DNA from 3 places in the Anaerocolumna sp. genome. Region 3 is predicted to be linked to each of the others. Evidence: riboswitches for the same ligand, from Rfam matches in the RefSeq annotation. Region 3 holds a riboswitch; each other region holds the start of a gene.

Region 1 (4,273 bases), on a different contig from region 3:
GGGTGAATTGTAACCTCGTCTCTCGAAATATTTACCTGACTGCCACTCAGAACCTTCAAACTCCGGATAGGCGCCTTTTTCCCTGGCAAGTTCCATAGAAGCCTTGATTGCCTCATATGCTATTTCTTCAAATAACAGATCCGCTTCTTTAAAATGTGCTTCACTTTCCCAGGTTATTCCCTTATTTACGAGATAATGATGATATCCACTGGTTCCAAGGCCTATCGCCCGGTATTTATCACTGGTAATTTTCGCTTCCGCCACCGGTGACTGATTTAAAGTTATCACATTGTCCAGCATACGAATCTGAAGTGGTACGGTTTCTTCCAATTCATCTATATTAACACGGCCAAGATTAATGGAATTCAGGTTACAGGTTACCATGTCGCCGGACTTTACTCTTGTTACTACATGATTTTCATTTTGATCCGTTACAATGCTTTCTTCAATCAGGGTAGATTCACTTACATTTTGTGCAATTTCATGGCAAAGGTTTGAAGCATAGATCATTCCGGCATGTTTATTAGGGTTGGCCTGATTGACAGTATCTCTAAAGAAAATAAACGGAGTTCCGGTTTCTACTGCACTTTTCATAATCTTTTTCATAATATCAAGGGCAGTTACTGTAACACGTTCCAGATTTTGATTTTTTTCACAGGCAAGATAATGTTGCGTAAAGGTTTTGTTGTCTTCATCATCATAAAAATCTTCTAAGTAAAATCCCATTTCTTTATGTACTTGATACGGGTCAAATAATGACCAACTTCCTCTTGCTTCCAATCTCTCCATAAAAAGATTGGGAATACTTAAAGCTGGGAAAATATCATGAGCTTTTCTTCTATCATCTCCATTATTGGTCCTTAGTTCCATAAATTCATAAAGGTCACGATGCCATATATCCAGTGTAATAGAGGCCCCGCCCTTTCTTCTGCCAAGCTGATCCACCGCCACCGCAGTATCATTATATAAACGAATCCATGGGATGACTCCTCCGGAAGCATTTTTATACCCTCTGATTTCACTATTTAGCGCCCTGATCTTTCCTGTATAGATGCCTAACGCACCACCATGTTTGGATACACTTGCGAACTTACTGTTCACATCATAAATAGACCACAGGTTATCCCCCACAACGGATATAAAGCAGCTGCTTAATTGATGATAAGGAGTACCTGCACTGGCAAGGGTTGGTGTGGCTACCGTCATCTTTAGCAAACTAAGCAGATCATAAAACTTTTTAGCATATTCCATCTTTTTGCTGCCTTCTGGAATGGCAAGATGCATAGCAATAGCAAGAAACCGTTCCTGTGGCAATTCCAATACTTCTTTATTAAAACCTTTAATTAAGTATCTATCTGTCAACAGTTTCAGGCCTTCGTAATTAAAGAGCAAGTCTCTCTCCGGTTTTATATAAGCACCTAACTCCTTAATCTCCTCTTCCTTATATTCCGTTATTAAATATTCTCCGTAATATTTATCCTTCACCAACTTATGTACTAATTCGGAAAAATCTCCATAGCCAAAATAATCATATCCTCTATTAATTGCGGCCTCTTTATATAAATCAGACATTAATAATCTTGCTGCAACATATTGCCAGTTAATATTTGTAGTTTTTACCGTATTACCGTGGGCATCTTTTGTGGTTTGAATCATCTTTTCTATGGCAGTTTGAATAAGAACTTTCTGTATTTCCTTTGTACTCATACCATCCCGAAACTGAATGTTGGAGTCCATTTCAAGCTCAATTGGGTCACAGCCCTCTAGCCCCTCACATACATAAGCTACCATCTTTTTTGTTTTTTCTACGTAAAGAGGTTCATAACTACCATCCCTCTTCTTTATTTTTATATCCATAACGCCCTTCCTTTCTCTCAGCAATAAATCATTATTAGAATATCAATCCACCCAGACAGCCTATATGTCTAAAATTAAGCGAGAAAAAGCCTCATAGTCAGAATGCAACTATAAGGCTTGAATTATATCTATATTTATTATAAATACTAGGTACAAAATAAAACTCATTTTACATGAGCTTACCCTAATAAATATAGCATGTCCTGTCCTCACAGAATTGCTATTCTATAAAACTTAGGCAGGTATTCTGACTTATACTTCAACATACATTTTCGCCTTCCCAGATATTCCAGTGGCCGATTTTTGCAATCCAGAAAATGTACTCTGTAAATACAGCAATGGGATTGTGCAGGATTCTCACCTATCTTCCCTATTAATTCCATAACCCAGGGGATTTGCCCAAAGCTTATCCTACTGAATTGGAAACCTAAATTCTTGGTTATTATTAAAATATACTATTCATATTAGGTTATTATAATATATAAATATTATCATTGCAAGTAAAATGCTCCCTGTATTATAGTGGGAAATTGTCGCCTGATAAAGAGCTATTTACAGTGTGGCATACGCGCTAGATTCAGGCTCTAGCAGCTGCAAGACCCTACGGGTTCAAGGCTGCATTTTTGAATTAAAAGGGACATAAATAATACTTAATTATACTGTTAAGACTACTATACCAAGTTAATTTTTATACTTTTTAAGTAAATTTCATAACCTTATACTTGACATAACTGAAAAAAGTAGTACAATATTTACGTTACTATTATTTGCAGTCGTGGCGGAATTGGCATACGCGCTAGATTCAGGTTCTAGTGGTCGCAAGACCGTGAGGGTTCAAGTCCCTTCGACTGCATACATAATTTTTATTAAAAGAAGCCGATTACTGCAATCGACTTCTTTTATTTTATATGTTAAAATAATCCCCAAAAACATAAAATAAGAGGTGCAAGCTTATGAATATAATAAAAGTCACAGAAAACAAAAAAGAATATATCGACCTGCTATTACTTGCAGACGAACAGGAAAGCATGATAGACAAATACTTGGAACGTGGCGAGATGTTTGTTCTAGATGATAATGGAATAAAAGCCGAATGCGTAGTTACAAAAGAAGCAGACGGAATTTATGAGATAAAAAATATTGCAACCAGACCTGATTGCCAGCGAAAAGGATATGGAAAAGCCCTGATAGAATTTTTGTTTTCTTACTATACGGATTGTAGAACTATGCTTGTGGGAACAGGTGACAGCCCACTCACTCTGGACTTTTATCAAAGATGCGGCTTTATTGAGTCACATCGTATAGAAAATTTTTTCACTGATAACTATGACCATCCTATATATGAATGTGGAAAGCAACTTGTTGATATGGTTTATCTAAAAAGGGAGTCATAAAGTTCCTCCTATTTTTGTTGCAATGTCCCGAAGTCATGGTATAATTTAGCATATCAAGTCCTTTTTAGGACAAATAAGTGATAGGAGGACGGAGTAAAAATGAAAAGAGCAAAGGTTCTAATGCTTCTGTTAATATCTGCTTTACTTTTTAGTGCATGTAATGGTGGGAAGCAGTCAGCAAAAGAAATTCCTGATGATTTTGGATTTGTTTATACCCACAATTTCACAGAAGTTGATACGTTTAATTCTACAATAAAAAACAGATTTCAATTTGACGAAGGAGACCCAAATGCTATAACAGATTTCAATTTTTCTGACGAGCAGCTACAGAAGATTTATGAGGCCTTTATAAAATATGACCTCCATGATCTGCCTGAAGAGATCGATCCGGATAAAGGCTATATGGCCATACCTCCATCCTATTATGAATTTCAATATGTATCCGATGGTGAGACTAAAAGCATATCCTGCAGTACAGGTGCCCACATAGACCAAAAGGGAATATCAAAGGCTAACAATAAATTTGTAAAGTTCATGACGGAAGTTTGGGAGTATGTTCATGAATCTGATGCATATGAACGTCTTCCATCCGGTCCACAAGTGGAATAAAACAAATAAAAAATCCGTTGTTCTGTAAGGAGCAGCGGATTTTTTAGGTTTAACAAAGTTATTCTGTTTTATTCTTTTTGTAACACACCAAAACAAATTTGTATTGGTTTGTCGGAAACTTGATAGGAATATTTACACTTGCTGGTATTGCCTAAGTACTTTTCTGCATTCTCCGGTGTGTCAAAATTTTTGCTGTCATAAGATGGTACCACTGGTGTGATCCAAGTCATATCCGACTCCATCTCCAATAACACAAAGTCCCTGCCTAGCTGAGCGTCAGGATTTTCAGCAAGATAATCTTTGAGAACAACAGACAAGTTAAAATCTAATACAATTGTGGCATCCTGTAGGTTTTCCACACTATAAACGGGACTGATAATCCGGTATGCTTCACCAATTAAATAGCTGACTGG
Region 2 (4,273 bases), on a different contig from region 3:
CTTTAATTGCTTAATAAGGTCCTGCCCTGTAATTAGTCCTGCCACGGTAATTGTTTCACCAAAGAAATGGTTCTTTATACAAACTACATTTATCTTTATATTTGGAAAGGCCTCCATTATTTCCTCTGAAAAGGAGAGCATGGTCTTATATGCAAGCTTTCCGGTTGCGATTGTAATGTTTCTGTGGAGAGACAGTTTTAAACTGTTGTATTCTTCAGATGCAATAACTTTATTCAATGCCTCATGAAATTCATTTATAAACAGTCTCATCATACCTACACCATTTTCTAACTGTATATAGCCATCATAAAATTCTTCCTCTGGGAATTCCCGTTCAGCAATGATGTAAAACTCATCACTGGCATGAATGAAATGCAGCCCGAATTTATCATAAAGCCCCTGCTGATAACTTTCAATCAGGTCAATTACTGCACCAGCTTCTTCTTTAGTAAATAATTCGAGAGGAAAAAGACCCTTACGGTATTTGGTTATCCCGGCAGGTACTACGGATACACTCCTCATAAATGGCAGGTATTTGGATAGGTCGTTGATAGATCTTTTAAGTTCCGGGCCATCATTAACATTTTTACATAAAACAATCTGGCCATTCATTTCTATACAACCTTCATATAGTTTGTCCAAGTTTTTAAGGGCATCTCCTGCAAAACGGTTGTTAAGCATCTTGCAGCGAAGCTCAGGATTAGTAGTCTGAACGGATATATTAATTGGAGCCAGATTAAAACGTATTATCCTGTTGATATCTTTTTCAGACATATTAGTCAAGGTGATATAGTTGCCTTGAAGGAAAGAAAGTCTTGAGTCATCATCCTTGAAATAAAGAGTTTCCCGCATCCCTTTTGGCATCTGATCAATAAAACAGAAAATACATTTATTATGACAGGAACGGTAATCGCTCATAAGACCGTTCTCAAAGTCAATGCCCAGATCCTCGTCGTATTCCTTATCTATTTCAAGAACCCATTCTTCACCAGAGACTTTTCTGATAAGAACTTCGATATATTCATCTTTAATAAGATATTGATAATCAAATACATCATCAATTTCTTCCTCATTGATAGCAACAAGATAGTCACCGGGCTCTATGCCCATTTCTTCACCAATGGAATTAGGCAGCACCGTTTTTATCAGGTGACCTTTGGATTTCTTCTTCATTTTGTGACCTCTTTCTATAATCTATACCAGTACTGGAATTATTAATAATTATACACAAGATTTTCCCAAGTAACAGGCCTATCTTCATTTATAATGAACATTTATTTCTAACTGCATGATTATTATACACATACACCATATGATTGTAAATGACAACATGCGCCAATTCTGGATTCTATTGACGAAAGATGAGGACAAAAAAGTTGGCAGAAGAATTATTTTTGTGATACAATACAGTTATTAAAAATACAATACATTTAAGGTGTTAGAATTCTATATTGGTTCTAATGAAAAGGGAAACAGGTGCAAATCCTGTACGAACTCGTCACTGTGATAAGGGAGTTGCGGCAAATATGTCACTGATATTAATCGGGAAGACTGCCGTTAATGATGATCTTTCAGCCAGGAGACCTGCCTTAGATGAAGCTACTACAGCCACGAGAAACTGGTCTGGAATGAATGAGACGTTTTTTTGATGTCTATATTTATACCTCCATGCCTTAGTGGCAATGGAGGTTTTTTTATGGCAAAAGTAATTATGGTTCAGGGAACTATGTCGAATGCAGGTAAGAGCTTGCTTGTAGCAGGTTTATGCAGAATATTTAAGCAGGATGGTTACCGGGTTGCTCCTTTTAAATCTCAGAATATGGCCTTAAATTCCTATATTACAGAGGAAGGCTTGGAAATGGGAAGAGCTCAGGTAATGCAGGCGGAGGCAGCGGGAATAAAGCCTTCGGTATTAATGAATCCCATATTATTAAAACCTACTAATGATATCGGATCTCAGGTAATCGTTAATGGTGAAGTAATAGGGAATATGAATGCGAAGGATTACTTTGCCTTTAAAAAGAAATTGGTGCCGGATATTAAAAAAGCTTATGAAGAACTGGAGAAGCGGGCAGATATTATTGTTATTGAAGGCGCGGGAAGTCCGGCGGAAATCAATTTAAAGGAAAATGATATTGTAAATATGGGACTGGCAGCAATGCTTAATGCGCCGGTGCTTTTAGTAGGGGATATTGACAGAGGGGGTGTCTTTGCCCAGCTTCTTGGTACCCTGATGCTTTTGGAAGATTGTGAAAAGGCTCGGGTAAAGGGACTTATTATTAATAAATTCAGAGGGGATCAATCCATTTTGGATCCCGGAATTACAATGCTTGAGGATAAAGGTGGAATTCCGGTAATTGGAGTAATTCCGTATATGAATATATCTGTAGAAGATGAGGATAGCCTTACCAACCGATTTGATAAAAAAGAGGAAGCACAGATAGATATTGCCATTATAAGATTTCCCAGAATCTCAAACTTTAGTGACTTCTCTGTTTTTGAGCAGATTGAAGGAGTATCTGTAAGGTATGTGGATTCTATCACTCAGCTGCATCATCCAGATATGATTATTCTGCCTGGCAGTAAGAATACTATGGGAGATTTAAAATGGATGCGGCAGAATGGACTGGAAGCAGCAGTGAAAAAGCAAAAAGGCAGCTGCGTTATATTTGGGATCTGTGGCGGTTATCAGATGCTAGGAAGTACAATATCAGATCCCCATTCTATAGAGGAGGGAGGATCAATCCGTGGAATGGAGTTATTTTCAATGGAAACGGTATTGGAGAAAGAAAAGGTTCGAACTCAGGTAGAAGGAAGCTTTGGAAAGGTATCCGGAGTACTATCCGGATTATCCGGCATGAGATTACAGGGTTATGAGATTCATATGGGGAGCAGCAGGAGGGAACAAGACTGCCTGCCCTTATGTAGTCTGACAAATACATTGGATGGTCAAGGCAAGGAAGATGGAATTGCCGCAGAAAATATCTATGGTACGTATGTGCACGGCATCTTTGATGAAGGAACCATCGCCTCCGTTATAGTGAATGGACTTGCAAAAAGAAAAGGACTTACTCTGGAAAGTGGTCTGATGATGGATTATAAAAGCTTTAAAGAAACCCAATATGACAAACTTGCGGATACTTTAAGAAAACATTTGGATGTGGATGGAATATACAGTGTTTTAAATGGAGGAGATTATGAAAGAATTATCTAACTTATATATTGACAAACCGGATGAGGAAATAAGGGAAAAGGTAAAAGAAATCTGGGATGGAATTGCAAAACCCATAAAGGGACTTGGCCAGTTTGAAAGGATTTTTTCACAAATTGGGGCCATAACAGGCTCCACTCATATTGATATTTCAAAAAAAGCAGTAATAGTAATGTGCGCAGACAATGGAATTGTGGAAGAGGGAGTGACACAATATGGACAGGAGATGACGACAATTATAGCCTCCAGTATGGTCATGGGGGATACTTCTGTCTGCAAAATGGCAAAGGTAGCCGGAGCGGATATACTGCCGGTAGACATTGGAATCAATCGGGAAGATGAAATACCGGGTATGATACAGCGTAATATTGCACATGGAACCAGGAATTTTAAAAAAGAACCGGCTATGTCCCAGGAAGATGCCCTGAAGGCAATAGAAACTGGAATTGCAATGGCTGCAGAATGTAAAAAAGAAGGTTATAACCTTCTTGCAACGGGAGAAATGGGGATTGGCAACACCACAACAAGCAGTGCAATGACAGCGGCGCTGCTGCAATGCAGGGTAGAGGACGTTACAGGAAATGGAGCAGGACTTACGAAAGAAGGCTTGGATCACAAAGTGGAAGTTATTAAAGAGGTACTGGATCAATATAACTTTCAAAAGAGTGAAGCTCTTCGTATTCTGGCAACCGTTGGAGGATATGATATTGCCGGGCTGACAGGTGTTTTTATTGGCGGAGCAATTCACCATATCCCGGTGGTTATGGACGGCGTGATCAGTGGAGTCGCAGCACTAACAGCGGAACGACTCCTTCCGGGAGTTAAGGACTATATTATCCCCTCCCATATGAGTAAAGAACCTGCTGCAGTAAAAATTATGAAGGAACTTGAATTACATCCGGTAATTGATGCTGAGATGGCATTAGGAGAAGGCACCGGAGCGGTGATGATGTTTTCATTGCTGGATGTGGCACTTTCCTTATATGATAACCGTGTTACTTTTGAAGATATCAATAGGATAGGTAAATAACTATGTTTGTATTAATTACAGGAGGCAGCGGC
Region 3 (4,273 bases):
AAGCCTATATGGGGCAGATGTAATTGCAAGAATTACTTTTGCCAATAGTAGGGAAGACAATGTAAGAAAACTGGCCTATCTGATTCGAGAGTGCTGTAATACCTTACTTTTACGCATGTCGGCAGAGAATAATATTGATGTGAAACAAATTGAGATTGCGGTTATCACTGCCAATACAACCATGTCCCATTTGTTTTTAGGCAAATCTGTTGAGAAATTGGCAAAGGTACCCTTTCAGGGAATATCTTACGAAGGTGTAATATTGAAAGCTTCAGAAGTAGATTTTGAAATGAATCCTTATGGAGAAATATATGTAATGCCTGGAATTGCAGGTCATGTAGGTTCTGATACATTGGGCTGTATTCTCTCCAGAGATTTGAACTATGCAAAGGGAAACCATCTCCTTGTAGATATTGGAACCAATGGAGAAATTGTTCTAGGAAAGGATGGGGAGCTTACGGTATGCTCAACGGCTGCAGGCCCTGCTTTTGAAGGAGCTTCTTTGCATCAGGGTATGCGGGCCATAGAAGGAGCAATATCGAAAGTAAATATCAGAAATAATTTGATTGAGATAGAAATAATTGGACTGGGAAAAGACTCAATCTTAACCTATAGAATGAATAGGAATGGGGAATCTGAAGATGAAATAAATGATATCCATCCCATTGGTATCTGCGGATCAGGAGTGATTGAAGCAGTTTCTGAATTCCTTAGTAATCATATAATGGATCAGACAGGCCGTTTATTAGGAGCGGAGGGTGAAACTAACTTTGTTACTTTATGGAAACATGGTGATAAAGAAGTTATTTTAACCCAGAAGGATATTAGAGAACTTCAACTGGCTAAGGCAGCAATTTATACTGGAATCATGCTGTTGTTAGAAGAAGCCAAACTAACGGTATCCCAACTGGATTCCATTATTCTGGCAGGTGCATTTGGCAGTAATATTGATGTAAAGAAAGCCGTTCATATAGGATTGCTGCCTTCCATAGAGCCGGATAAGATAAGTTATATTGGAAATGGAGCCTTAGAGGGTGCTTCTAAAGTGTTATTAGGGGAAATCTCAAAAGAAGAGGCAGAAAGTATAAGCAAAAAAGTAAAGCATCTGGAACTGGCATTATGTAAAGATTTTCAAGATGAGTTTTTAAAAGCTATGAATTTCTAATTTGTAAAGTTATGAATGCAAAAAGCATGTTTTGAATATATATTTTTCAAAACATGCTTTTTTATCTATTAAGTAAGATTACGATTCATCGATAAAGTACTTTATTACGAACTTTGGATTATATATTTAATCTTTTTCTATATATATTTCTTTAGTTATTACTTTATTTAAATTCTTATAAAGAGGTTTGAACAGGAACAAGGTTATAAAAAAGTTACTTATTCCATGTATAATATCGAAGGGAATTCCTGTAATCCAATAAGCAATGGCAGATTGAACACCCGTTAGGAAGCTTCCGTTAATCCACCCCATAAATAAATAGGGAATGGAGCAAAGAGCACCAAAGGTCAATCCAAAAGCACCTGAAATAACTGCCCAATGGAAGGCGGATTGATCTCTTTTAAAAATTCGAACAATAAAGTATAGGATAAACCAAATATAGAAATAATTTATTAACCATAATCCAAAACCGTATATAAAACATTCCAGTAAAACAAATATGGATATAATAAGTAATGTTTTTTTGTGCAACAGTAGAGAGAATAGTATTATCAGCAGAGAAACCAATTCTATATTAGGAAGAAAGGCAAGGACTTCTTTGACGGCAATTAAAAGAGCGCTTAACATACCAATTAAAACAATATCTTTTATACGCATCCTATACCTCCGTTTTCACTCTTAGCCTGAACGGCGAAGAATTATATCTTCCTTTCTCAGTTAGGTAACTTATTATTTAATATCCGACCATTAATGTTATTTGATAATGGTCACCATCTTTTATAGGCGTTGTATCAACACCTGTCATTAAAGATTCTCCGTTTAGTGAAAAATTCCACCATTCCTGTTTCGATTCGTCTGCTGTTATACCATTTACTGTAGTTACATATAAACCATTTTTCGTTTCAATTCCGGAAATCAGTTTTTTCTTTTCTAAGGCTTCTCTTAAGAATTCGGCATCTGTTGTAATTTTAAAGGACTCACTTGTACCATCTGTTAATATTACTTCTGCAACAATGTTTTTGGAACCTTCTACCGGTTTTGCCATAAATGTTTTATAGGCAAAGAACATAGCAGCAATTATTGCGACCAAAGCAATACAACTAACAACAATTTTCTTGACATTTCTTTTTTGTTCCAAGATTTATTCTCCTCCTTCTTTAATAATAGGAACCTTCTTGATTCGTAGGGAGGCATTTTAAAGCCATTCAGGTTTTGAGGGAGAATGAAAAAGGTTCCTTTGCCACAAAAGCAAAAGGAACCTAAAATAGTTTAGATTATTAACAATAACTTTATTACCAGAATATCCGGCTGACAGTCATTGTACCTCTTACCATTCCTCGTGGCATATTTGGTACCATATCAAGCAGGTATTCTGACTTATGATTCATCATTTTCTTCAAATCTTCCCAAGCATGTGCTCAGTGATCTATATTGCTTTTATGAAGCATACTGAAGAAAACTCCTCAATTACAGCGGCGAGACCGTACAGGATTTTAACCTGTTTCCCTATTATGTCACTATTTTATGTGGGTTTTATATAAATTAGTGACCACTTGATATATGAAACAGCCTTAAACAGCTGCTTATAAACGCTGTCAGTATATCATTACGCAAAAAAAAAGTCAATATAATTATTTAGTACCATAGATTCTGTCCCCGGCATCGCCAAGTCCAGGTAGAATATAACCACTTTCGTTTAATCTCTCATCTAAAGCACCTATAAATACATCAACATCAGGATGAGCCGATGTAAGACGTTTTACACCTTCTGGTGCTGCTATGAGACATAGGAAGTGAATTTTAGTGATTCCCCTTTTCTTTAACAAGGTAATAGCAGCATCTGCGGAACCCCCAGTTGCTAACATAGGGTCAACAACAAAGATCTCTCTCTCATTGGCATCAGTAGGTAACTTACAAAAATATTCAACTGGCTCTAATGTTTTTTCATCTCTATATAAACCAATGTGTCCAACCTTGGCATTGGGAATCAGGTTTAATATTCCATCTGCCATATGCAAACCGGCTCTTAAGATCGGAACGATACAAAGCTTTTTGCCTTCAATTTCATGAGCAATTGTTTTAACAAGAGGTGTATCAATCTCTATCTCAGCAAGAGGAAGTTCTCTTGTTGCTTCATAACATATAAGCATTGCAACTTCAGAAACCAAATCACGGAATTCTTTAGTTGAAGTTGTTTTGCGTCTCATGATTCCTATTTTGTGCTGAATCAATGGATGATTCATAATTATTACTTTAGACATAATCTTGCCTCCATTTGTTTTTTAGACTTTTTTGCTAGAAGTATTATAACAAAAATAAATGTCTAAGAAAAGTGTTAAATTATATTTATTGTATTTTTTGAAAAAGTAATGTAATATATTCGTGTATAAAATGTAAAATATGAAAAATAAAAAAAGCAGGCAGTATTTTAATAGGATAAGCAAAGAATGAAAAAAGTGAAATATGATAATATATGAGATAAAGGAATTTAAAAATGAAATGAATCTAAGCTATTAAAATAGAATTCCACTTAAAAATTCATAAAATAAGTATTTAAAAATTTTATTTGGTTAATAAAAGACTCTCTTTCCATACTTAGGCAGAGGAGAAGCCCGGTAGAGGGGGGAGGGTAACTACCAGGCTTATTTTATGAAAAAAATTATCTTATTAGCAATATAGTGTACAACTTATTTACTATGCTTTTATTATAATAGACATATATGATTATAGTGTGGATGATTTATGAACAATTTGTGAATTTTTAATCAATGTATTTTTACAATTTAAAACAAAAAATGAAAAAAATAGGACAGATTTGCTCCTTATAATTTACTTAAAAAGGTAGTATTCACATGAATTTCAGAGGTTGTTTTTTTGAAAGATACAAATACTAAAGTTAAGAACAAGATATTTTTTATGTAAAAGAAGGAAACCGATTAATTCCATGGGAACTATAAATAATAAGAACGATTTTATGCGTAAGTCTATATGTTATGCAGGAAAAGAGGGAATATGTCAAGTATTTTTAAAAAATTAATAAGTAAAGAATTTGGTGAAAACAAATATAATAAATATTTTTTTGTTTGCCAAAAAAGCTTAGAAGATAAA

Evidence for each region. A riboswitch is a leader RNA that binds a small molecule or an ion and turns the genes downstream of it on or off. The one in region 3 is predicted to bind cobalamin.
Region 1: linked by a shared signal. The riboswitch ahead of RT261_RS09390 (ribonucleoside-diphosphate reductase subunit alpha) and the one ahead of RT261_RS01515 (DUF4430 domain-containing protein) in region 3 are both predicted to bind cobalamin.
Region 2: linked by a shared signal. The riboswitch ahead of RT261_RS18685 (cobyric acid synthase) and the one ahead of RT261_RS01515 (DUF4430 domain-containing protein) in region 3 are both predicted to bind cobalamin.

What each region holds. Positions count from the first base shown of each region.
Region 1 covers NZ_DAMAUC010000009.1:141,569-145,841, forward strand. Annotated here, with positions in the region: gene RT261_RS09390 (ribonucleoside-diphosphate reductase subunit alpha) at 1-1,857, opposite strand, end outside; cobalamin riboswitch at 2,078-2,303, opposite strand; tRNA gene RT261_RS09395 (tRNA-Leu) at 2,627-2,710, shown strand; gene RT261_RS09400 (GNAT family N-acetyltransferase) at 2,811-3,251, shown strand; gene RT261_RS09405 (hypothetical protein) at 3,351-3,860, shown strand; gene RT261_RS09410 (hypothetical protein) at 3,929-4,273, opposite strand, start outside.
Region 2 covers NZ_DAMAUC010000032.1:24,515-28,787, reverse strand. Annotated here, with positions in the region: gene RT261_RS18690 (DUF512 domain-containing protein) at 1-1,173, opposite strand, end outside; cobalamin riboswitch at 1,417-1,606, shown strand; gene RT261_RS18685 (cobyric acid synthase) at 1,697-3,214, shown strand; gene cobT (nicotinate-nucleotide--dimethylbenzimidazole phosphoribosyltransferase) at 3,198-4,241, shown strand; gene RT261_RS18675 (bifunctional adenosylcobinamide kinase/adenosylcobinamide-phosphate guanylyltransferase) at 4,244-4,273, shown strand, end outside.
Region 3 covers NZ_DAMAUC010000001.1:371,592-375,864, forward strand. Annotated here, with positions in the region: gene RT261_RS01505 (ASKHA domain-containing protein) at 1-1,165, shown strand, start outside; gene RT261_RS01510 (hypothetical protein) at 1,292-1,822, opposite strand; gene RT261_RS01515 (DUF4430 domain-containing protein) at 1,899-2,303, opposite strand; cobalamin riboswitch at 2,511-2,737, opposite strand; gene upp (uracil phosphoribosyltransferase) at 2,797-3,426, opposite strand; gene RT261_RS01525 (hypothetical protein) at 4,178-4,273, shown strand, end outside.